One region of the Adlercreutzia sp. ZJ242 genome, then DNA from elsewhere that is predicted to be linked to it. Evidence: predicted binding sites of a transcription regulator. Region 1 holds the regulator's gene; each other region holds the start of a gene.
What was found. The regulator HrcA, encoded in region 1, represses chaperone genes, less so after heat shock. The targets are predictions, from matches to a motif close to TNTTAGCANNCNNNNNNNNNGNNTGCTAANA.
Positions count from the first base shown of each region.

Region 2: G7Y49_RS09345 (ATP-dependent Clp protease ATP-binding subunit) is a predicted target of HrcA. The motif match lies at 3,574-3,604, and genes of this name have one in related genera.
Region 3: groES (co-chaperone GroES) is a predicted target of HrcA. The motif match lies at 6,150-6,180, and genes of this name have one in related genera.

Region 1 covers NZ_JAAKEE010000013.1:9,280-16,887, reverse strand. Annotated here, with positions in the region: gene lepA (translation elongation factor 4) at 1-1,426, shown strand, start outside; gene G7Y49_RS04715 (flavodoxin family protein) at 1,676-2,317, opposite strand; gene G7Y49_RS04710 (DNA-3-methyladenine glycosylase) at 2,570-3,235, shown strand; gene G7Y49_RS04705 (hypothetical protein) at 3,351-3,548, shown strand; gene dusB (tRNA dihydrouridine synthase DusB) at 3,558-4,529, shown strand; gene hemW (radical SAM family heme chaperone HemW) at 4,519-5,631, shown strand; gene hrcA (heat-inducible transcriptional repressor HrcA) at 5,871-6,920, shown strand; gene dnaJ (molecular chaperone DnaJ) at 7,040-7,608, shown strand, end outside.
Region 2 covers NZ_JAAKEE010000041.1:11,279-18,886, reverse strand. Annotated here, with positions in the region: gene ispD (2-C-methyl-D-erythritol 4-phosphate cytidylyltransferase) at 1-615, opposite strand, end outside; gene G7Y49_RS09345 (ATP-dependent Clp protease ATP-binding subunit) at 920-3,511, opposite strand; lysine riboswitch at 3,715-3,883, shown strand; gene G7Y49_RS09340 (Na+/H+ antiporter NhaC family protein) at 3,943-5,496, shown strand; gene lysS (lysine--tRNA ligase) at 6,019-7,608, opposite strand, start outside.
Region 3 covers NZ_JAAKEE010000050.1:4,814-12,421, reverse strand. Annotated here, with positions in the region: gene G7Y49_RS09950 (amidohydrolase family protein) at 185-1,543, shown strand; gene G7Y49_RS09945 (CASC3 protein CASC3) at 1,627-1,845, shown strand; gene G7Y49_RS09940 (twin-arginine translocase TatA/TatE family subunit) at 1,868-2,437, shown strand; gene tatC (twin-arginine translocase subunit TatC) at 2,441-3,226, shown strand; gene G7Y49_RS09930 (hydrogenase maturation nickel metallochaperone HypA) at 3,228-3,587, shown strand; gene hypB (hydrogenase nickel incorporation protein HypB) at 3,591-4,241, shown strand; gene nadE (NAD(+) synthase) at 4,402-5,220, shown strand; gene groES (co-chaperone GroES) at 6,252-6,539, shown strand; gene groL (chaperonin GroEL) at 6,714-7,608, shown strand, end outside.

The sequences.
Region 1 (7,608 bases):
GGAGATCATCCCGCTCATCAACAAGATCGACCTGCCCGCCGCCGACCCCGAGCGCGTGCGCGCCGAGATCGAGGACGGCCTGGCGATCCCTGCCGACGACGCGGTTCTGGCCAGCGGCAAGACGGGGGAGGGCGTGCACGACCTGCTCGAGGCCGTGGTGTACAACATCCCCGCGCCCGTGGGCGACGCCGCGGCGCCCCTGCGCGCGCTCATCTTCGACAGCTACTTCGACCCCTACCGCGGCGTGGTGGCGCTCGTGCGCGTGGTCGACGGCTCCATGCGGAAGGGCGACCGCATCCGCATGATGGCAACGGGCACCGAGGTGCTCGTGGAGGAGGTGGGCGCGCGCCGTCCCGCGGAGACGCCCCTGCCCGACCTCTCCGTCGGCGAGGTGGGGTACTTGGTCACGGGCCTCAAGGACGTGCGCCAGGTGAAGGTGGGCGACACCATCACGCTCATGGAGGGCGGCGTGGACGAGCCGCTGCCGGGCTACCGCGAGGCCAAGCCCATGGTGTACACGGGCCTGTTCCCCATCGACGGCGACCAGTACGAGCCCCTGAAGGAGGCGCTCGAGAAGCTCTCGCTCAACGATCCGGCGCTCATCTGGGAGCCCGAGAAGTCGCACGCCCTCGGCTTCGGCTTCCGCGTGGGCTTCCTCGGCCTGCTCCACATGGAGGTCATCAAGGAGCGCCTCGAGCGCGAGTTCGGCCTCGACCTTCTGGCCACGGCGCCCTCGGTGGAGTACCACGCGTTTCGGAAGGGGACGGGCGCGTGCGTGTCGCTGCACTCGCCGCAGGAGATGCCCGACCCCGGCGAGCTCGACCGCATCGAGGAGCCCTACCTCAAGGCCAAGGTGCTCATCCCGCCCGACTACGTGGGCGCGGTGATGGACCTCACGGTGGCCCGCCGCGGCACCTTCGTCACCATGAACTACCTGTCGCCGACCACGGTGGAGATGCTCTGGGAGATACCCCTGTCCGAGCTCATCATGGACTTCTTCGACAAGCTGAAGTCCAACACGAAGGGGTATGCGAGCCTCGACTACGAGTTTCTGGGCTACAAGCCCTCTGACCTCGTGAAGCTCGACATCCTGCTGTCGGGCAAGCCCATCGACGCGCTGTCGTTCATCGTGCACCGCGACAAGGCGTACGACCGCGGGCGCGTGCTCTGCGAGAAGCTCAAGGAGATCATCCCGCGCCAGATGTTCGAGGTGCCCATCCAGGCCGCCATCGGCGGGCGCGTGCTCGCGCGCCAGACCGTGAAGGCGAAGCGCAAGGACGTGCTCGCGAAGTGCTACGGCGGCGACATCTCGCGCAAGCGCAAGCTGCTCGAGAAGCAGAAGGCCGGCAAGAAGCGCATGAAGGCCATCGGCAGCGTCGAGGTGCCGCAGGAGGCGTTCATGGCCATCCTGAAGGTGGACGAGTAGCCTGCGAGCTGGCGTCGCCCGCTGGCGGCTTGGGACGCCGAACAGCTCCGCGCGTCGCGTCGGGGGTCTGGGTGGTATTCGATCGCTCGGGCAGTCCCGGGAGGTGCGGCGGGAGCCCGGGCAGAGCTCAGTCGCTCGGACAGTCCTGCTCGCACGGAAGCGCCGCCGGCGCTTCCGGCTCGTGCGGAACTCGCTTGGTGAGCACCGCCCGGGCTCCCGCCGCACCCTGCGAGGGGATGCGGTTTCGCGCTAGGCGAGGTCGTCCCTCACGAAGTGCGTCATCACCTTCGGCTCGATCTCGGGCGGCGTGATGCCGGCCTCGCGCGCCGCTTCGAGGCTCTTCAGCATCCAGGCCATGTTGCGGCCGAGCTGGCGCATGGTGTGCAGGCCCTCGCCGTCGCGCTCCGCCTCGCCGGGGGTGCGCCCGTAGGCGAGGCCCCAGTAGGTGCTCGAGACCACCGGCATGCAGTTGATCTGGAAGTACTTGTTGATCTGGTCGGCCGCCTCCACGGCGCCGGCGCGCCGCGCCACGCCCACGCCCGCGGCCGGCTTGAAGCGCAGGAGCGACCCGCCGGCGTAGAACATGCGGTCGAGCAGCGCGATGAGCGAGCCCGCGGCCCCCGCGTAGTACACGGGCGAGCCGACGATGATGCCGTCAGCCGCCGCGGCCTTCCCGATGAGCTCGTTGCAGCAGTCGTCGTCGAACGCGCAGCGGCTCTCCCCGCTGCGCGCGCAGGCGCCGCAGGCGATGCAGCCGCGGACCGGCTTGCTGCCGATCCAGGCGATCTCGGCCTCGACGCCCTCGGCGCGCAGCGCGGCGGCCGCCTCCTCGAGCGTGCGGTTCGTGTTGCCCTCCCGGCGCGGGCTTCCGTTGATGAGCAGGACCTTCATGCGTCTCCTCGTCTCTCGTCGCTGTTTCGTCCAAGCGCCATTGTAGCGCTTGCGCAGCCAGTTCGGAGCAGAGGCTGTCAGCTGCGATGCCATGCTGCGGCGCAGAAGCGGGCTCATCGGAGGAGCATGCCGCCTGTCTGACGCCGTGGCCGCCTCTCGCTTCTTCGGCGAGCCGGATTCCCCGCGCTGCCTGGCTTCTGCGCAAAGGGGCGCGTAAACTACCCTTGTCTCATCTTGAGGGGAGGGCGCGTGATGTACAGCTGCGATGAGCCGGGCTTCGTCCGATACGACGCCGCGGCAACCGCGTACCTGATGTCGAAGGACAGGAAGCTGGCGCGGGCCATCGAGGCCGTCGGCAGCATCCGCCGTCCCGCAGACGGGGACGTGTTCGCCTCGGTCGTGAAGAGCATCGTCGGCCAGCAGATCTCGACGTCGGCGCTCAAGACCGTCCTCGGCCGCCTCGCGGTGAAGGCCGGCGACCCCGTGACGCCCGAGGCCGTCGGCGCCCTGAGCGTTGACGCCCTCCAGAGCTGCGGCATGACGTTTCGCAAGGCGGGCTACATCAAGTCCTTCGCCGACGCGGTCCGATCAGGCGAGTTCGACCTCGACGCGCTGGCGCGCATGGGCGACGAGGAGGCCGTCAAGGCGCTCACGTCGCTGAGGGGCGTCGGGAGGTGGACGGCGGAGATGGTCCTGATCTTCAGCATGAACAGGATGAACGTGTTCGCCTTTGACGACGTCGGCATACACCGCGGGATCCGCATGGTCTACCACCACCGCGACGTCAGCAGGGAGCTGTTCGAGAGGTACCGCCGGCGCTTCAGCCCCTACTGCACCGTCGCGAGCCTGTACTTCTGGCAGATATCGCACATGGACGTCCCCGGATACGACCGCGACTACGCCCCGAAGGGGCGCTGACGCGCCAGCAAGCGGTGTTTCGGGGTGATTCTGCGCAGGTTCGGCACGGAGGACGCGATTTGGGGTACCCTGACAGTCTCTGGTGAAACCGACGGCGAAAGCGACAAGGAGACCCATGAAGAGCACCCGGGAATACGACTGGCTCAACGACCCCTTCGACGAGAAGAAGTGCGCCGAGGAGCTTGACCGCGCCCGCTCCCGCGGCATGCGCGGCGCGGGGTGCGCGCTCGCGGTCGTCGTCGCCATCGCCGTGGTGCTCGTAGCCGTGTTCGTGGTGATCGTCGGCTCAATCGGCAGCGGCGCCTCGATCTAGGGCGCCCGCATGGCTCTGTTCGGCAAATACGAGGTGCTGCTGGCGCCGATGGCGGGCGTGAGCGACGTCGCGTTTCGCACGCTGTGCCTGGAGCAGGGGGCTGACCTGGCCTTCACCGAGATGGTGTCGGCGAAGGGGCTCTCGTACGCCAACGAGAAGACGCGGCATCTGCTCGCGCTGGCCGCAGGCGAGAGGAGCGTGGGCGTGCAGCTGTTCGGCCACGAGCCCGACACCATGGCGAGCCAGGCCGCCTGGGTGGAGGACGAGCTCGGCGAGGCGCTCGCGTACCTCGACATCAACATGGGCTGCCCCGCGCGCAAGATCGTGAGCAAGGGCGACGGCAGCGCGCTCATGAAGGCCCCGGACGTGGCGGCCCGTATCGTGCGCGCGGTGAAGGCCGCGGTGGCGCACCCCGTCACCTGCAAGTTCCGCCGCGGCTGGAGCGAAGGCGAGGAGACCGCGCCCGAGTTCGCGCGGCGCATGGAGGACGCCGGCGCCGACGCCGTCTGCGTGCACGGGCGCTACGCCGCCCAGCTCTACCGTGGCAGCGCCGAGTGGGGCGCGATCGCGCGCGTGAGGGAGGCCGTGTCCATCCCCGTGGTGGGCAACGGCGACATCCGCTCAGGCGCCGACGCGGTGCGCATGCGCGCGGCCACCGGCTGTGACGCGGTGATGATCGCCCGCGGCGCCGAGGGCAACCCGTGGCTGTTCTCCCAGGTGAAGGCCGCGCTGGCGGGGGAGGCGGAGCCCGCGTGCCCCGACGTGGCGGCGCGCCTGTCCATGGCGAGGCGCCATGCCGCGCTGCTCGCGTGCCGCGAGGGGCGCAACATCGTGCGCATGCGCAAGCACGCCATGTGGTACGTGGCGGGGCTTCCCGGCGCCGCGGCCGCGCGCGGCAAGATCAACTACTGCACCACGCTCGAGGACTTCGGCCGCGTGTTCGACGAGCTCGAGCAGATTGCGAGCGAACATGCCTCATGACCCGTACCAGGCGCTCTACCTCCACGTGCCGTTCTGCGTGAGCCGCTGCCTGTACTGCGACTTCGCCACGCGCGCCGTGCCCGCCGACGACCCTCAGATCACGCGCTACGTGGAGGACCTCGTGATGCAGATCCGCCGCGCGGGCAAGCAGGGCGAGCTCGCGGGCGTGGAGACGGTGTACGTCGGCGGCGGCACGCCGAGCCACGTGGGGTCGCGCCACCTCTCGCAGCTGCTCTACGCGCTCGGGCTGTCGATGCACCTCACGCCTGAGATGGAGTGCACCGTCGAGTGCAACCCCGAGAGCCTTGACGAGCGCCTCGTGCGCGACATGTGGGCGCTCGGCGCGAACCGGCTGTCCATCGGCGTGCAGAGCTTCGACGACCGCCTGCTGCGCGTGCTCGGCCGCGCGCACACGGCTGACGAGGCCCGACGCGCCGTCGACGCCGCGCTCACGCGCTTCGAGAACGTGAGCGTGGACGTGATGTGCGGCCTGCCCGGGCAGTCCGCCGAGGACGTTCGCGCGAGCGCGGAGGAGGCCGTGCGCCTCGGCGTCACGCACGTGAGCGTGTACCCGCTCACCATCGAGGACCACACGCCGTTCGCGCGCATGGTGATGCGCGGCGAGCTCATGGAGCCCGACGACGACGTGGAGGCCGAGCACATGGAGGCCGCCGCGGAGGTGCTCGAAGGCGCGGGGCTTCACCGCTACGAGGTGGCGAGCTACGCGCGGGAGGGCTTCGAGAGCAGGCACAACACCGCCTACTGGACGGGGAAGCCCTACCTCGGGCTCGGGCTGTCGGCCGCCACGATGACGCAGAACGCCACGCGCCGCATGCGGCGCCAGGACGGCCAGGTGACCGACGACCTGAACCCCGCGCAGATGCTCGCCGAGGACCTCATGCTCGGCATGCGCATGTCGCGCGGCGTGAGCGACGAGCTTTTGGCGCGCGCCTCGGCGCTCCTGCCCGCCGCGCGCGGCGTGTTCGAGGGCCTTGCGCGCGACGGCCTGGCCGTGCACGAAGGCGGTCGCTGGCGTCCCACGAGCCGCGGCTGGCTGTGCGGCAACGAGCTCTACGGGCGGATCTTCGACCTCGCCCCGTAGCGCAGGCGCACCCGAGGCGCCGTGCCGCGTACACGTCTGCGCCGAGGCGCCGCGCGCCTGCGCATTATGGCGCTTGCGTTGAATTTTCGGCGGTTCCCTCCAATCGTTTAGCACTCGGGGGCCGAGGCTGCTAAAATGCTGCGAGAGCTTGCGCTGCGCGGCCTGCGTCCACGTGCCCGCAGGCAGGAGAGGAGAAGGCAGAAGGCCGGAAGGCGGCCAAGCGCCGAAGGAGGAGTGCCGTGCTATCCGACAGGCGGCAGCGCGTGTTGAGCGCGCTCATCGAGGAGTACGTCGAGCGGGCGATGCCCGTGGGGTCGCGCACGCTCACCGAGCGCTATCAGCTCGGCGTGAGCCCGGCCACCGTGCGCAACGACCTGTCCGCCCTCGAGGACGCGGGCTACATCACGCAGCCCCACACCTCCGCCGGCCGCATCCCCACCGACGCGGGCTACCGCGCCTTCGTCGACGAGCTTCTGAGCCACGGCCTCGCCGCCGAGGAGCACCCCCACCGCGACATCGTCGACGAGCTGCGCGCAAGCGCCAGCGAGCTCGACGCGCTCATGGAGCAGACCTCGGCCGCGCTCGCGCGCCTCACCGACTGCCTCTCCATCGTGATGGCGCCGTCGTTCTCCGCGCACATCCGCCAGCTCTCGCTCATCTCGCTGTCGAACTACCGCGCGCTCATCGTGATCGTGGCCGAGGACGGCCGCGTGGCGAACCGCAGCGTCGCGTTCGCCGAGGAGGTCACGCCTGACGAGCTCGCCGGCGTGCAGAACCTGCTCGGGCGCCTGTTCGCCGGGAAGTCGGTGCGTGAGCTGCGCGAGGGGTTCGACGCGCCGACCTACGAGGCCCTGCGCGACCCGCTCGTGCAGCTCATCCTCGACGAGGTGATCGCGTGTCTGCAGGAGAACAACATCGGGCGGGCGCACCGGCTCGGCATGAGCTCGCTTCTGCGCAAGCCCGAGTTCAGCAGCTCGAGCGCCCTCCTTCCCCTCGTGCAGGTGCTCGAGGACGACTCCGTGCTCCTGCACGTGTTCGACGAGGCGTCCGCGCCCGCGGAGCCCGCGCAGGCGCCTGACGACGCGCCCGGCGCGGAGGGGGAGCACGTGATGGTGCGCATCGGGCGCGAGAACGCGGCCGTCGAGCTCTCCGGCGTGTCGGTGATCGCAAGCACCTACGGCCGCGGCGAGGGCGAGGGCATCGTCGCCGTCATCGGCCCGACGCGCATGGACTACACGCGCGTCATCCGCGCCGTGCGCGCGGCCCAGCACGTGCTGAGGGACGAGTGAGGCGAAGGCGCGGGCGAGAGCGACGGCGGGGGAGACCCCTCGAGGCAGCAAGGTAACAAGGCGCGGCCGGTTTCGGGGCCGCGCGTTCGAGATAGGTGACAGAAAGGCATTACGAACCCATGGCTAAAGACTTGTACGAGGTGCTCGGCGTTTCGCGGGACGCCTCTGAGGCTGAGATCAAGAAGGCGTTTCGCCACAAGGCGCGCGAGCTGCACCCCGACGTGAACAAGGCTCCCAACGCGGAGGACCAGTTCAAGGAGCTCAACGAGGCGTACGACGTGCTCTCCGACGCGAACAAGCGCGCGCAGTACGACCGCTTCGGCACCATCCCGGGCGCCGCGGGCTCGAGCCCGTACGGCGGCGGCAGCGGCTACGTCGACTTCGAGGACCTCTTCGGCGGCGGCTTCGGCGGCATGGGCGACATCTTCTCCACCTTCTTCGGCGGGAGCGCCGGGGGCGGGCGCACGGTGCGCAAGGAGGGCCGCGACATGGGCATCGGGCTGCGCCTGACGCTCGAGGAGGTCGCGCGCGGCGTGAAGAAGGAGATCGTGTACGACCGCCTGGCGCCGTGCCCCGACTGCGACGGCTCGGGCCTCGGCGAGGGCGGCCGCGAGGTCACGTGCCCGGAGTGCAGTGGCAAGGGCCGCGTGGTCACCGTGCAGCGCACCTTCCTCGGCGACATGCAGTC
Region 2 (7,608 bases), on a different contig from region 1:
GTTCCAGAACACGCTGCGGTCGGGCGTGCCCATGATCACGCCGTCCTCCACCACCTTGAGCGTGTCGACCGCCGGGTGCGCCACCACGGCCCCGTCGGCGTCGAAGTTGCCCTTCACGGTGTTGATGGTGTGCAGGATGAGGTCGGGCGAGATGAGCGGGCGGGCGCCGTCGTGCAGCACCACGTACTCGAACTCCTCGCCCACGTACTCGAGCCCCGAGAACGCCGACTCCTGGCGGATGGAGCCCGCAGGCGCCATCACCACCGGCGTCACGAAGGGGAACGGGTCGATGGCGCGCTTGAGGTACTCGTCGGCGCGCTCCTGCGGGCACACGATGACGATGAGCCCCACGTCGCCCACGGCGTCGAACGCCTCGGCCGACCACGTGAGGATGGGCTTGCCCGCGATCTCCACGAGCTGCTTGCCGCCCTCCTTGCCGAACCGCTCGCCCGTGCCGCCTGCCAGGATGATGGCCGCCGTCTGGGGCTTCTTGTCAACCACGCCCTTCAGGGTCAGCGTCGTCTGGCTGAGCGCGTCGAAGTCAAGCTCCTCCACCGCGAAGTCAGGCGCGCGCAGCGCTTCCGGCTCAAAGATGGGATCGATCGTCCTGGACATGAAAACTCCCCTCGTCCTCAAAACACAATGTTCCCAGTATACGAGAAAATCCCACCTCAGCGCGAAGGGAGCCGCAAAAAATGGGAGGACCGCGGGCTTGCGCGGCCCTCCCCTCAAGACAGCCCGCGGTCACGTCCCGCAGCGGCGCCCGATGCACAGCGAGGGCAGCTCGCGGGGACGGGGCCAGCGGCGCCCGATGCGCAGCGAGGGCAACGGGCGGCGCAATCCAGCGCCCTCCCGTTGCCCTCGCACTGCCCTCGCGTCAGGCTCCTTGTTCGGCTCGCCGCCTGCTCGTCGCCGCCCGCTAGTCGCTGGCGCCGTCGGTGAGGCTGCCCGCGGGGACGGGGCGGCCGCCGGCGCCGCCGGCATGCCCCAGGTCGAAGTTCGTGAGCAGGAGCTCCGCCTCGCGCGCGATGGAGTCGCGCTTGCGCGGCGCCGGGATGGCCCCGAAGCCCTGGTTGAACACCAGGTGGGCGTCCTCCCCTTCGCCTTCCACGTCCACGTCCACCACCGAGCCGCTCGTCCAGCGGCCTTCCAGGATCTGCTCGGAGAGCGGGTCCTCCAAGAGGCGCTGGATGGCGCGGCGCAGCGGGCGCGCGCCGAAGGCCACGTCGGTGCCCTCCTTGGCGATGAGCGTGCGCGCGGCCTCGCTCAGGTTGATCGACATGTTCTGGGCGATCATGCGGTCGCGCAGGTCGGACACCATGAGCTCGACGATCTGGCCGATCTCCTCGGCGGTGAGGCTCTTGAACACGATGATCTCGTCGATGCGGTTCAAGAACTCGGGCCTGAACAGCTTCTTCATCTCCGACATCACGCGGCTCTTGATCTCCTTGTCGGACAGCCCCTCCTTGCCGGAAGCCGAGAACCCGAGCGTGGTGGTCTGCGCGATGTCGCGCGCGCCCACGTTCGACGTCATGATGATGACCGTGTTGCGGAAGTCGACCGTGCGGCCCTGCGCGTCGGTGAGGCGCCCCTCCTCCAGGATCTGGAGCAGGATGTTGAACACGTCAGGATGCGCCTTCTCGATCTCGTCGAACAGCACCACCGAGTAGGGGCGCTGGCGCACGGCCTTGGTGAGCTGGCCGCCCTCGTCGAAGCCCACGTAGCCCGGAGGGCTTCCCACCAGGCGCGACACGCTGTGCTTCTCCATGTGCTCGGACATGTCGAAGGACAGCAGCGCCTCCTCGGAGTTGAACAGGAACTCGGCGAGCGCCTTGGAGAGCTCGGTCTTGCCCACGCCCGACGGGCCCAGGAAGATGAACGAGCCGGCGGGGCGCTTCGGGTCCTTCAGCCCGCTGCGCGAGCGGCGGATGGCCTTCGACAGCGCCGTGACGGCCTCGTCCTGCCCGATCACGCGCTCGTGCAGCACGCCCTCCATGCGCAGGAGCTTCTCGGTCTCGGCCTCGGTGAGGCTCGACACCGGCACGCCCGTGGACATCGACACCACGTCGGCGATGTCCTCCACGGTGATCTGCTGGACCGTCTTCGAGGAGTCCTCCTGCCACTGCTTCTCGGCCTCCTCGCGCTTGGCCCGCACCTGCGTCTCCTCGTCGCGCAGCTGGGCGGCGCGCTCGAAGTCCTGCTCGCCGATCGCGCGGTCCTTCTCGGCGCGGATGCGGCGCAGCTCGTCATCGAGCTCGCGCAGCTCCTTGGGCAGCGTCATGTTGCGGATGCGCATGCGCGCGCCCGCCTCGTCGAGCACGTCGATGGCCTTGTCGGGCAGGTAGCGGTCCTGGATGTAGCGGTTCGACAGCGACACGGCGGCCTGCAGCGCCTCATCGGTGAAGTGCACCTGGTGATGCGCCTCGTAGCGGTCGCGCAGGCCCTCCATGATGCGCACGGCCTGCTCCTCGTTGGGCTCGTTGATCGTGAGCGGCTGGAACCTGCGCTCGAGCGCGGAGTCCTTCTCGAGGTGCTTGCGGTACTCCTCGAGCGTGGTGGCGCCGATGATCTGGATCTCGCCGCGCGACAGCGGCGGCTTCAGGATGGCGGCCGCGTCGATGGAGCCCTCCGCCGAGCCCGCGCCGATGATGGTGTGGATCTCGTCGATGAACAGCAGCACGTCGCCCGCGTCCATGACCTCCTTGATGACCTTCTTCAGGCGGTCCTCGAACTCGCCGCGGTACTTCGAGCCCGCCACGAGCGCGCTCACGTCAAGCGTGACGAGGCGCTTGTTGCGCAGGAGGTCGGGCACCTGGTTGGCCACGATGAGCTGCGCGAGGCCCTCGGCGATGGCGGTCTTGCCCACGCCGGGCTCGCCCAGGATGAGCGGGTTGTTCTTCTGGCGGCGCGAGAGGATCTGCATGACGCGCTCGATCTCGGCCGCGCGCCCGATGACCGGGTCGAGCTGGCCGTCCCGCGCCTTCTTCGTGAGGTCGGTGCCGAACTCCTTGAGCATGCTGTCGGAGCTGCCGCCCGCCGGCTCGAAGCCCGTGCGGCCCGCGTAGACGGCGCTCTGGCCCACGAGGTCGTTGAGCGCGCCGCGCACGTCGTCGCCCGTGACGCCCATGCGCCCCATGACCTCGAGCGCGGTGCCCTCGCCCTCGCGCACGATGCCGAGCAGCAAGTGCTCGGTGGAGATGTAGGACTGACCCATCTGCATGGCCTCGCGCAGCGAGTTCTCCAGCACGCGCTTCACGCGCGGCGTGAACGAAAGGTGCCCCGACACGTCGGCCGACTCGTCGATGGTGACCACCTGGCGGATGGCTTGCACCACCCCGTCGTAGGTGACGTTCAGGCGCGCGAGCGCCTGGGCGGCCAGGCCGTCCTTCTCCTGGATGAGCCCTAGCAAGATGTGCTCGGTGCCCACGTAGGGCTGGTGCAAGGCCCGCGCCTCATCCTGAGCCAGGACAAGCACCTTGCGCGCCTTGTCCGTGAATTTCTCGAATGACATTGGTGTTGCCTCGTTTCCTGCTTGCGCGCCTACCGTGGCGCGCCTTTCGTGTATCTAGGCCATATTAGCACTCCTGCCACCCGAGTGCCAAAGCAAGCTCCTATGTTACGCCACCGCCATAGAATGCTCATGAGCAAGGTTTATTCACCCTTTCATGCAAGCACGGCATAAAATATACATATCTTTGGTAAGATAAGCATCAAGTTCATGGCAGAGGAGCAGCCCTCATCAGTAGCCCTGGAGACACGTCGAGCAACGTCAAGGTGAAAGGGTAGGCTGCCGAAGGCCATGCGGGCGCTCAAATCCGCATGGACCTGGGGCGCGGCAGAACATGTCGCGCACTGTCGCGTAAAGCGGAGAGCTGCCGTGGTCGAGCGCCAGCTCCCTGTGACGCCCAGCCATGGCGAGGCTTTCCACGGAAAGGAATGGAAGTGGAATTTGTCAACACCGCCTGGGCGTTGGTGCCGGCGCTCGTCGCCATCGTGCTCGCCCTGGCAACCAAGGAAGTCTATGTGTCGCTGTTCGTCGGCATACTCATGGGCGCCTTGCTGGTCGCCGGGTTCGACCCCGTGGCCACGCTCGACGCCATCATCAACGACGGCATGATCCCCGCTGTGGCCGACAACGCGGGCATCTTCATCTTCCTGGTCCTCCTCGGCATGATGGTGGCCCTCGTGAACAAGGCTGGCGGCGCCAGCGCGTTCGGCAAGTGGGCCGCCGAGCACGTGACGTCACGCGTCGGCACGCAGATCGCGGCGTTCGCGCTCGGCGTGCTCATCTTCGTGGACGACTACTTCAACTGCCTGACGGTCGGATCGGTCATGCGCCCGCTGACTGATTCGAAGAACGTCTCGCGCGCGAAGCTGGCGTTCATCATCGACGCCACCGCGGCGCCCATCTGCATGATCGCGCCCGTGTCCTCGTGGGCGGCCGCCGTCTCCGGCGTGGCCTCCGACCTCAACGTCAACGGCATCGAGCTGTTCATCAACGCCATCCCGTTCAACTTCTACTCGCTGCTCATGATCGTGTTCGTGGTCGGCCTCATCTTCCTCAACTTCGACTACGGCCCGATGGCCAAGGCCGAGATCGAGGCCTACAAGAACGGCAAGCTCGGCTCGCTCGGCGGCGACGTGGCCGTGAAGAACACCCGCGCGAGCCTGTGGGACATGCTCGTGCCCATCATCGTGCTCATCGTGTGCTGCATCGGCGGCATGCTCTACGTGGGCGGCTTCTTCGGCGGCGAGACCGCCGGCAGCGTCATCGACGCGTTCGGCAACACCGACGCCTTCGTGGCCCTGCCGTGGGGCTCGCTGATCGCGATCACGTTCGCCTTCCTGTACTTCCTAGCGCGCCGCCTGCTCACGCTGCGCGAGGCGTCTGAGTCGTTCGCGAGCGGCTTCAACGCCATGGTGCCCGCGATCCTCGTGCTCACCTTCGCCGTGACGCTCAAGAACATGACCGGCCTGCTCGGCGCCGACGTGTTCGTGGCCGGCCTCATGGAGGGCGCGGCCCCGGGCCTGTTCAACCTGCTGCCCGCCGTGATCTTCCTGGTCGCCGTGTTCCTCGGCTTCTCCACGGGCACGAGCTGGGGCACGTTCGGCATCCTGATCCCCATCGTGATGCCCATCTTCTCGAACGACCCGACGCTGCTCATCATCGGCATCTCCGCCTGCCTGGCGGGCGCCGTCGCAGGCGACCACTGCTCGCCCATCTCGGACACCACCGTCATGGCGTCGGCCGGCGCGAACATGAAGCACGTCGACCACGTGTCCACGCAGCTGCCCTACGTGATCACCATGGCGGCCATCTCGTTCGTGATGTTCGTGATCGCGGGCTTCGTGCAGAACGCGTTCATCTGCCTGCCGATCGGCATCGTGCTCACTCTGGGCACCCTGGTCGTGCTGAAGAAGACCGTCGGCAAGAGCGTGAAGGACCTCGGCCCCGCGAAGGTCATCGACCCGGAGGCGGAAGCCGCCCAGGTGTAGGCGCACGTGGAAGCCGCCCGGGCATAGGCGCGTTCAGGCGCAGGCACGCACCCCTGCGCAGGTGCACGTCCTTACGTAGGCACGCTCCCCTGCGCTTTTGCGCACGCTCCAGAAACACGAGAAGGCCCCGCGGGGCCTTCTCTTTTTGCAACTCGCAGAGGGGCAAGGAACGGGACAGGCCGTTTCCCAGGTCGCCCCATCCGGGCCGCCTCGTCCGCCCTGGACCCTTGGGGCCGAAGCACCGACAACGCCCTTTCTGCATCCATGATTCTGAAAAGCTGGATGGAAAACACCCGTTATCGGCGATTCGAGCCCCGAAAACCACCGACAACGGTGCTTTCGCATCCACTTTCCTCGGGAGATCGCCGACAACGGCCCCTTTTCATCCAGAATCGCCTGAGGGGTGGATGAAAAAGCACCGTTGTCGGTAGCGTTGCCGGCAATCAGCAAATCCTGCGTCGGGAACGCAGCCGGGCCGCGCCGGGAGATGCGGTTTGCCACCCCCGGCACGGGGCTGATGGGCTAGTAGAGCTTCGCGCCGGCGGGGATGCGGTCGCTCACCATGAGGAGGTTCAGGCGCTCCTCGGGCTGGCCGTCCTCGCCCGGCTCCTCGTGGATGGCCGACAGTAGCATGCCGCAGGAGTAGACGCCCATCATCTTGCGCGGCGGCAGGTTGGTGATGGCGATGAGCGTGCGGCCCACCAGCTCCTCGGGCTCGTAGTACGCGTGGATGCCCGAGAGGATGACGCGGTCGGCGTCCGTGCCGTCGTCGAGCGTGAACTGCAGCAGCTTCTTGGACTTGGGGACGGCCACGCACTCCTTCACCTTCACGGCGCGGAAGTCCGACTTGCTGAAGGTGTCGAAGTCGACCTCCTCCTCGAAGAGCGGCTCGATGACCACCTTCGAGAAGTCGATGGGCGCGGGAGCCTCAGCAGCCGAAGCGGAGGCATCTGCAGCCGGGGTCGGAGCCGTAGCCGCCGCTGCAGCCGCAGCCGCCGCAGCCGTCTCCGCTGCAGCCGCAGCAGCTCCCGCAGGCTTCGCGCCACCTGCCGGAACTTCGTCCTTCATGTGGGGGAACAGCAGGACGTCGCGAATGGTCGGCGCGTCGGCGAGCAGCATGACCAAGCGGTCAATGCCCACGCCCACGCCGCCAGCCGGCGGCATGCCGTACTCGAGCGCGCGGATGTAGTCGTGGTCGAAGCCCATGGCCTCGTCGTCGCCCATGTCCTTCGCCTCAACCTGCACGCGGAAGCGCTCGGCCTGGTCAACCGGGTCGTTGAGCTCGGTGAAGGCGTTGGCGTACTCGTGCCCGCAGATGAACAGCTCGAAGCGCTGCGTGAGCTCGGGGTTGTCGGCCTTCTTCTTCGCGAGCGGGCTCACCTCGAGCGGGTGGTCGACCACGAAGGTGGGCTGCACGAGCTTGCTCTCAGCCACGGCCTCGAAGATCTCGGCGATGAGCTTGCCCTTGCCCCACGCGTCCTCCGCGTGCCCGCCGCTTCGCTCCAGGATGGCCACGAGCTCCTCGCGCGTGCGGTCGAAGCTCACGTCCTCGCCCGCGCCCTCGCTTGCCAGCTCGACCATGGACGCGCGGCGCCACTCGCCCGACAGGTCGATCTCCGTGCCCTGGTAGGTGATCTGCAGCGTGCCGCACGCCGCCAGCGCCGCCGCCTGGACGTAGCCCTGCGTGAGGTCCATCATGCCGTTCAGATCGGAGAACGCCTGGTAGGCCTCCATGGTGGTGAACTCGGGGTTGTGGTACGGGTCCATGCCCTCGTTGCGGAACTGGCGCCCGATCTCGAACACCTTCTCGAAGCCGCCCACGAGCAGGCGCTTCAGGGGCAGCTCGGTGGCGATGCGCAGGTAGTAGTCGCGGTCGAGTGCGTTGAAGTGCGTGGTGAAGGGCTTGGCGTTCGCGCCGCCGATGATCGGGTGCAGAAACGGCGTCTCGACCTCGTAGAAGCCCTGGTCCTCCATGTAGCGGCGGATGGCCGACACGATCTTGAAGCGCTTCTCGAACACGCTGCGCACCTCGGGGTTGACCACCAGGTCAACGTAGCGCTGGCGGTAGCGCGTCTCCTTGTCGGTCAGGCCGTGGAACTTCTCGGGCAAGGG
Region 3 (7,608 bases), on a different contig from region 1:
GCATCCCCGCACCCTGCAGGCGCGCCCCCGCGCCCGCGTCCCGCAGACGCCTCACGCCCGCAGGTGGCGCGTCCCGCCTTCAACCGCAAAGAGTGTGTGTTTGGTCGCGGGCGGCGAGGTGGGTTCGCCGCCCAGTGCTATGATACAAATCTGATCCAGTTTCGCGGACACGAAGAAGGTGCCCATGCTTATTTGCGCACAATACGTATTCCCCATAACGTCTGATCCCATCACGGGCGGCGCCGTGCTCGTGCGCGACGGCAAGATCCTCGACGTCGGCAAGGTCGAGATGCTGCGCCTGCGCTACCCCGAGGAGGAGGTGGTCGACTACGGGCTCGCGGCCGTCATGCCGGGGCTGGTCGACCTGCACACGCGCCTCGAGAAGTCGGTGCTGCGCGGCATGGTGGCCGACATGCCCTACGCCTCGTGGATCCTGTCGGTCATCGAGCGCTCGGGTCGCCTCGAGGCGGCCGACTGGTACGACTCCGCCGTCCTCGGCGGCCTCGACGCGCTGGCAAGCGGCATCACCACCATCGCCGACATCACCTCCACGGGCGCGGCGTGCACGGCCACCCAGAAGCTCGGCCTGCGCGGCGTGATGTACCGCGAGGTGGGCGTGATGGACAAGCAGCGCGTGAGCTTCGCCATGCGCTCGGCCGAGAAGGACATCATGCACTGGCGCGAGGAGGTCGACCCCGACCGCGTCACCGTCGGCATCGCCCCGGCGGCCGTGTACGCCACGCACCCGTCGGTGTTCGGGCTCGTGTCGGAGTTCGCCTGCAAGGAGGGCCTGCCGGTGGCCATGCGCCTGGCGGGCAGCCGCGAGGAGTTCAACTTCGTGAAGTACGGCTCCTCGATGTTCTCGGTGCACACCATGGACGAGGCCAAGCGCGGCTACGTGGAGATCCCGCCGTGGATGCCCACGGGCGTGACCCCGGTGCGCTACGCGCTGAACTGGGGCGCGTTCGAGTCGCCCAACGTGCTTCTGGTGCACGCCGTGCACGTCGACGAGGAGGACATCAAGAAGCTGCGCGAGTACGACGTGGCCGTCTGCACCTGCCCGCGCGCGAACGCGCAGCTCGGCATGGGCGTGGCGCCGCTCGGCGCGTTTCTGCGCGCGGGCCTGCGCACCGGCCTCGGCACCGACTCCCCCGCCGCCACCGAGTCGACCGACATGCTCTCCGAGATGCGCGTGGGCATGCTCATCCAGCGCGCGCTCGACACGCGCCGCTTCCTCGACTCCACCACCATGCTCGAGCTCGCCACCATGGGCGGCGCCCGCGCGCTGGGGCTCGAGGACAAGATCGGCTCGCTCGACATCGGCAAGTGCGCCGACCTCATCGCGGTCGACCTGTCGAGCTCGCACCAGTCGGCGGGCGCGAACCCCGTCTCGGCGGTGGTCAACACCTGCTCGGCCTCGGACGTCCTCATGACCATGGTGGACGGCAAGATGCTCTACGAGAAGAACCACTGGCACGTGGACGTGGAGGTTGCGAAGAACATTGCCCGCGTGATCGAGATTCGCACGAAGTTGCGCGTCTAGTTAAGGCATAATAGGCCGCGCGCCGCGGACGAGCCCGTCCGCGTTGCGCCTGCGAGAAGAGAAAGCGTCGAAGGCAAGGCGAAATGGCACAGTCGAAAAAGCATCAGGGCAAGTCGCGCAGCAAGCTCACGCGCGAGCAGAGGGCCGCGCGCGTGAAGGCTGCCGAGGAGCGCGAGCGCCGCGCCGAGCAGCAGCGCGAGCGCGCGGCGCGCACCAAGAAGATCTTCACGGTGGTGGTGTGCGTGATCCTCGTCCTGGCGCTGGGCATCCCCACCATGGCCCTCACCGTGCTGTCGCTCTAGCGATCGTGAAAGGACTCCCAAGTTGTTTGGCATCGGAGGATTCGAGCTCTTCCTCATCCTGCTGTTCGGGTTTCTGATCTTCGGACCTGACAAGCTGCCTGCCATGGCGAAGACCGCCGGCCAGGCCATCGCGAAGTTCCGCAAGGCGCAGGAGGAGATGAGCGGCACGCTCAAGGCCGAGGTGTTCGACAAGGACGCCGACGCCCCGTTCAAGAACCCGCTCGACGTGATCGACAACGCGGCGGCCAAGACGAAGAAGACGGCTGACGCGGCCAAGAAGACGGCGGCCGAGGCGGCCGAGAAGGCCGAGAGCTTCGCCGAGCGCAAGGCGCGCTACGACCGCGAGCGCGCGGCCCGCAAGGCGGCCGAGAAGGAGGCGGCGGAAACCGCGGCGGCTGCGGCTGCGACGGCGGCGGCCGAGCCCGTGGCCGAGGTCGCGGGCAAGGCGGTCGTCGAGGCGGCTGACGCGGCTCCCGCGAGCGCGGACGCGGACGCTTCCGCGGCCGCGGGCGCCTCGAGCGCCGCGACCTCCGCAGGCGCCGCTTCCCCGGAGGCTCCCGCGGGCGCCTCCGCCGACGGAAAGGAGGCATGAGCCATGCCCATCGGTCCGGCACGCATGCCCCTTTTCGACCACCTCGGCGAGCTGCGCATGCGCCTCGTGCGCATCGTGGCGTGCCTCGCCATCGCGGTGGTGGTGTTCTACATGGCGACGCCCATCATGGGCCAGTTCCTGCTTCTGCCCATCGCGGAGTTCCTCCCCATGGACCCGGCGAGCGGCATGGCGTCGCTGCAGGCCATCGACCCGTTCGAGGCGTTCTCCGTGCGCTTCGAGATATCGCTGTTCGCGGGCCTCATCGCCACCTCGCCGGTCATTCTGTGGCAGCTCCTGGCGTTCTTCCTCCCGGCGCTCAAGCCCAAGGAGCGCAGGTGGTTCATCCCCACGTTCGTCGTGGCCGTGCTGCTGTTCATCCTGGGCGTGGTGTTCTGCTACGCCATCATCCTGAACGCGGCGTTCCAGTGGCTCACCGACCAGGCCGCTGGCCTGGGGTACGTGTCGCCGCGCATGTCAACCTACATTGACATCATCATCAAGTTCGAGATCGCCTTCGGCTTCGCCTTCGAGCTGCCGCTCGTGATCTTCTACCTGGTCATCTTCGACGTGGTCCCGTACAAGAAGCTCAGGCAGAGCTGGCGCACCATCTACGTGGTGCTCATGGTCCTCTGCGCCATGGTCACGCCCGATGCCTCGCCGGTCACCATGATGCTCATGTTCGCCGCGATGGTCGGCCTCTACGAGGTCAGCCTGGCGATGGCGCGCGTCGTGCTCGCGCGGCGCATCAAGCGGCAGAACGAAGAGCTTGCGGCGGAAGAGGACGAGTAGCATGCACGAGCTGGGAATCATGACGGGCGTCCTGGAGGCGTCCACCACGGCGGCGCGCGACGCGGGAGCCACCAAGCTTCTCGGCGTGAGGCTCTCCATCGGCGAGATGACCGAGGCCATCGAGGACGCGCTCGTGTTCGCGTGGGAGGCGCTCACCGAGGACGACCCGTTCACGCAGGGCGCCGCGCTCGAGGTGAACATGGTGAGGCCGAAAAGCCGCTGCCTCGAGTGCGGGGCGGAGTTCGAGCACGACCGCTTCCACATGTTCTGCCCGGAATGCGACAGCTTCGCCACCGAGCTCATAGCCGGCCGAGAGATGCAGATCGACTCGATCGAAGTCGACCTGCCGGATGAGGAGTAACCGATGCAAATCGACATCAAGCAGCCCATTCTGGACAAGAACGACACGCTGGCCGCCGAGCTGCGCGCCCGCTTCGCCGCCAACCACGTGTTCGTGCTCGACCTTCTGGCCAGCCCCGGCTCGGGCAAGACGTCCACCATCCTCGCCACCATCGACGCGCTGCGCGACGAGTTCAACATCGCCGTGATCGAGGGCGACATCGCCTCGAGCGTGGACGCGGAGAAGATCAAGGCGCAGGGCATCGCCGCCGTGCAGATCAACACGGGCGGGGCGTGCCATCTTGAGAGCGCCATGGTCAAGCGCGCAGTTGACGTGCTCGACCTCGAGCGGCTCGACCTCATCATCATCGAGAACGTGGGCAACCTCGTGTGCCCCACCGACTTCGACCTCGGCGAGAACGCCAAGGTGATGATCCTCTCGGTGCCCGAGGGCGATGACAAGCCGCTCAAGTACCCCGGCGTGTTCCAGATCGCCGAGGCTGTGGTGCTCAACAAGGTGGACACCATGCCCGTGTTCGACTTCGACCGCGAGGCGTTCGACGCCTCCGTGCGCCAGCTGAACCCGGGCGCGCCCATCTTCCCCATAGCCGCCACGAAGGGCGACGGCGTGGACGCGTGGGCCAACTGGCTCGCATCGAGGATACGCTGCTGCTAAGCGCAGTTGCGAGCTGCGTCGACGCTGCGGCTCCTTGCGACGCCGATGACTTTTCCGGCCCTCGTGGTTTCGCAACATGGCGGAAACACGGGGGCTTCATACTGTTCTCGCTAGCTCACTCACTCGCAAGCGAAGAGGGAAATGGAGAGGGGAGGGCCCCATGCAGCCCCAGCAGATGTACCAAGCGTGCGTCGACGCCCTGCGCGCCTACGTGCGCGGCGCGGGATTCGAGGACGTCGTCATCGGGTTGTCGGGCGGCATCGACTCGAGCGTGGTGGCCGTGATGGCGGTTGACGCCTTCGGGGCGGACCACGTGCACGGGGTCCTGCTCCCCGGGCCCTACTCGTCGGACCACTCGGTCGACGACGCCGAGGCGCTTGCCGCCAACCTCGGCATTGACGTGCGCACCGTGTCGATCTGCGAGCCGTTCGAGGCGTTCGAGCACGTGCTCGCGCGCGCGTGCGGCGGCGAGCTCGCGGGCCTCGCGGCCGAGAACACGCAGGCGCGCTGCCGCATGGTGTGTCTCATGGCCATCTCGAACGCCCGCGGCTGGATGATGCTGAACACGGGCAACAAGTCCGAGGCGTGCATGGGCTACTCCACGCTCTACGGCGACACCGCGGGCGCGTTCGCCCCGATGGGCGGCGTGTACAAGACCGACGTGTACGCCATGGCGCGCTGGCGCAACCGCCGCGCTGCCGAGGAGGGCGCGACGCTGCCCATCCCCGTGAACGTGTTCGTGAAGCCGCCGAGCGCCGAGCTCGCGCCGAACCAGAGCGACGAGGACTCCATGGGGATCGACTACGCCACGCTCGACGCGATCCTTGTATCCTACGTGGAGCGCGGGCGCGACGCCGCCGCCCTCGTCGCGGAGGGGTTTGACGCCGCGCAGGTCGACTACGTGATCCGCCGCACGGACTCCTACGCGTTCAAGCGCGCCCTCGAGCCGCCCTGCCCGGACGTGAGGTTCTACGAATAAAGTGCTAAGCGCTGGCGCGCTTGCTCTTAATGCCACGAGGCTTGATCGCTCCCGCATATTATGACGCGGACACACGCGCCTGCGCTCACAAGTGTGGGTACGCTGCGTTCCTGCATGCCATCCCGGGCGGCAGGCTGTCTTGCGTGTCATTTCGTATGACATACGGTCTCCTCGCATCATTCTGAGCGGAGCGCCCGGAGGGCGCGGAGTCGAAGGATCTGATCGCGAGTCAGGCGCGCACGCGGGCGCGCTGTGCCCGGGACCAGATCCTTCGACCCGCTTCGCTCGCTCAGTATGACGCGCGGGGGGGGGCAGCTTCACTTGGGACGACGTAAGGGCGGCGACTCGCTCGGAATGACATGAAGAGCATTCTCGCTCGGGGCGCTACGGGGGGCGGCTTGCTCGGGATGACACGGCGGGCGTCGACTCACTTGGGATGACATAGGGGAGGGCGACCTGCTCAGGACGACGTAAGGGGGCAGCCGCGCTCGGGATGGCATAGGAGGGAACGGCGCCGAAGAGGTTCTGGGCCCTTCGCGTTGAGGGGCGTGCAGATTTTCAGGGCTGTTTTGGCAGAAATCTTCAGATATTGGTCGTCTCATCGCTAGGTTTTGGGGGTCAGCTCGTGGATGAGAATTCCTGACCTGCGGATATGTTGAGCGCTGCGAGGCGTGAGCCTCTCGATTGGCGATGTTTCGGCCTTGGAGAGACAAATATCTGAAGATTTCTGCCAAAATGCCCTACCAAATCTGCACGATGCTCTGGCTCTGGCCCCGACGCTGGCCTCAGCGCCGCGCGATGTGCGCGGCTGCGCCACTTGCCACGCGCTGCCTCCCAATATGGCGAACGCGTGAAAATACGCGCGCCCTTCGCCGGGATTTCCCCAAAGCGCTTGCATCCTCGAAGAGGGCTGGTATCATAGCTCACGTCTTTAGCACTCGCACCCATTGAGTGCTAGCACTCGCACAACGCGAGTGTTCAAAAGGTAACAGGCGGCAACGCTTTAACTCGAATGAAAGGAAGGCAGCGCTATGAATCTGAAGCCTTTGGGCGACCGCGTCATCATCCGTGCCGACGAGGCCGAGACCACCACGGCATCGGGGCTGTACCTGGCCACCGAGTCCAAGGAGAAGCCCCAGACCGGCACCGTTCTGGCCGTGGGCGAGGGCAAGCTCGACAAGGACGGCAACAGGATCGAGGTGCCCGTCAAGGTGGGCGACCGCGTGCTCTACGGCAAGTACGGCGGGACCGAGGTCACGGTTGACGGCGAGGACGTGCTGATCATGCGCGCCGACGACCTCTACGCTGTCTTCGCGTAAGGCAACCTGACGGCTTTCCGTGGCGGCCGCCTCGCCGTCCGAACCCGTCGCTGGGCTCGGACGCGGCGCGAAGGCCGCTTGCCTCGCGCAGTCGGTCTCTCACGGCTCTGCGACTCACCACGAGAAGCCTGTGATTATCGTTGTTGAATCTCTTTCTGAAAGGAAGACGCATACATGGCTAAGGAAATCAAGTTCGAGGCGGACGCGCGCAGCGGTCTCGCCACCGGCGTCAGCAAGCTCGCCGCCGCCGTCAAGGTCACCCTCGGGCCCAAGGGCCGCTACGTGGCGCTTGAGAAGTCCTACGGCGCGCCGGTCATCACCAACGACGGCGTGACGGTGGCCAAGGAGGTCGAGCTCGAGGATCCCATCGAGAACATGGGCGCCCAGCTCGTGCGCGAGGTTGCCGTGAAGACCAACGACGTCGCGGGCGACGGCACCACCACCGCCACCCTGCTCGCCGACGTCATCGTGTCCGAGGGCCTGAAGAACGTCACCGCCGGCACCGACGCGCTCGGCATCCGCCGCGGCATCGAGAAGGCCACCGACGCGGTGGTCAACGCCATCAAGGACGCGGCCACCCCGGTCTCCACCAAGGAGCAGATCGCCAACGTCGGCACCATCTCCGCGGGCGACGCCGAGATCGGCGAGAAGATCGCCGAGGCCATGGACCGCGTGGGGCATGACGGCGCCATCTCCGTCGAGGAGTCCCAGACCTTCGGCATCGAGATGGACATCGTCGAGGGCATGCAGTACGACCGCGGCTACATCTCCCCGTACATGGCCACCGACATGGAGAAGATGGAGGCCGTCCTCAAGGACCCCTACATCATGCTCACCGACCAGAAGGTCTCCAACGTGCAGGACTTCGTGCCGCTGCTCGAGGAGGTCATGCGCTCCGGCCGCCCGCTGTTCCTCGTTGCCGAGGACGTCGAGGGCGAGGCGCTCGCCACGCTGCTGCTCAACAAGCTGCGCGGTACCATCAACGTGGTCGCCATCAAGGCTCCCGGCTTCGGTGACCGCCGCAAGCGCATCCTCGAGGACATCGCCGCCGTCACCGGCGCGCAGGTGA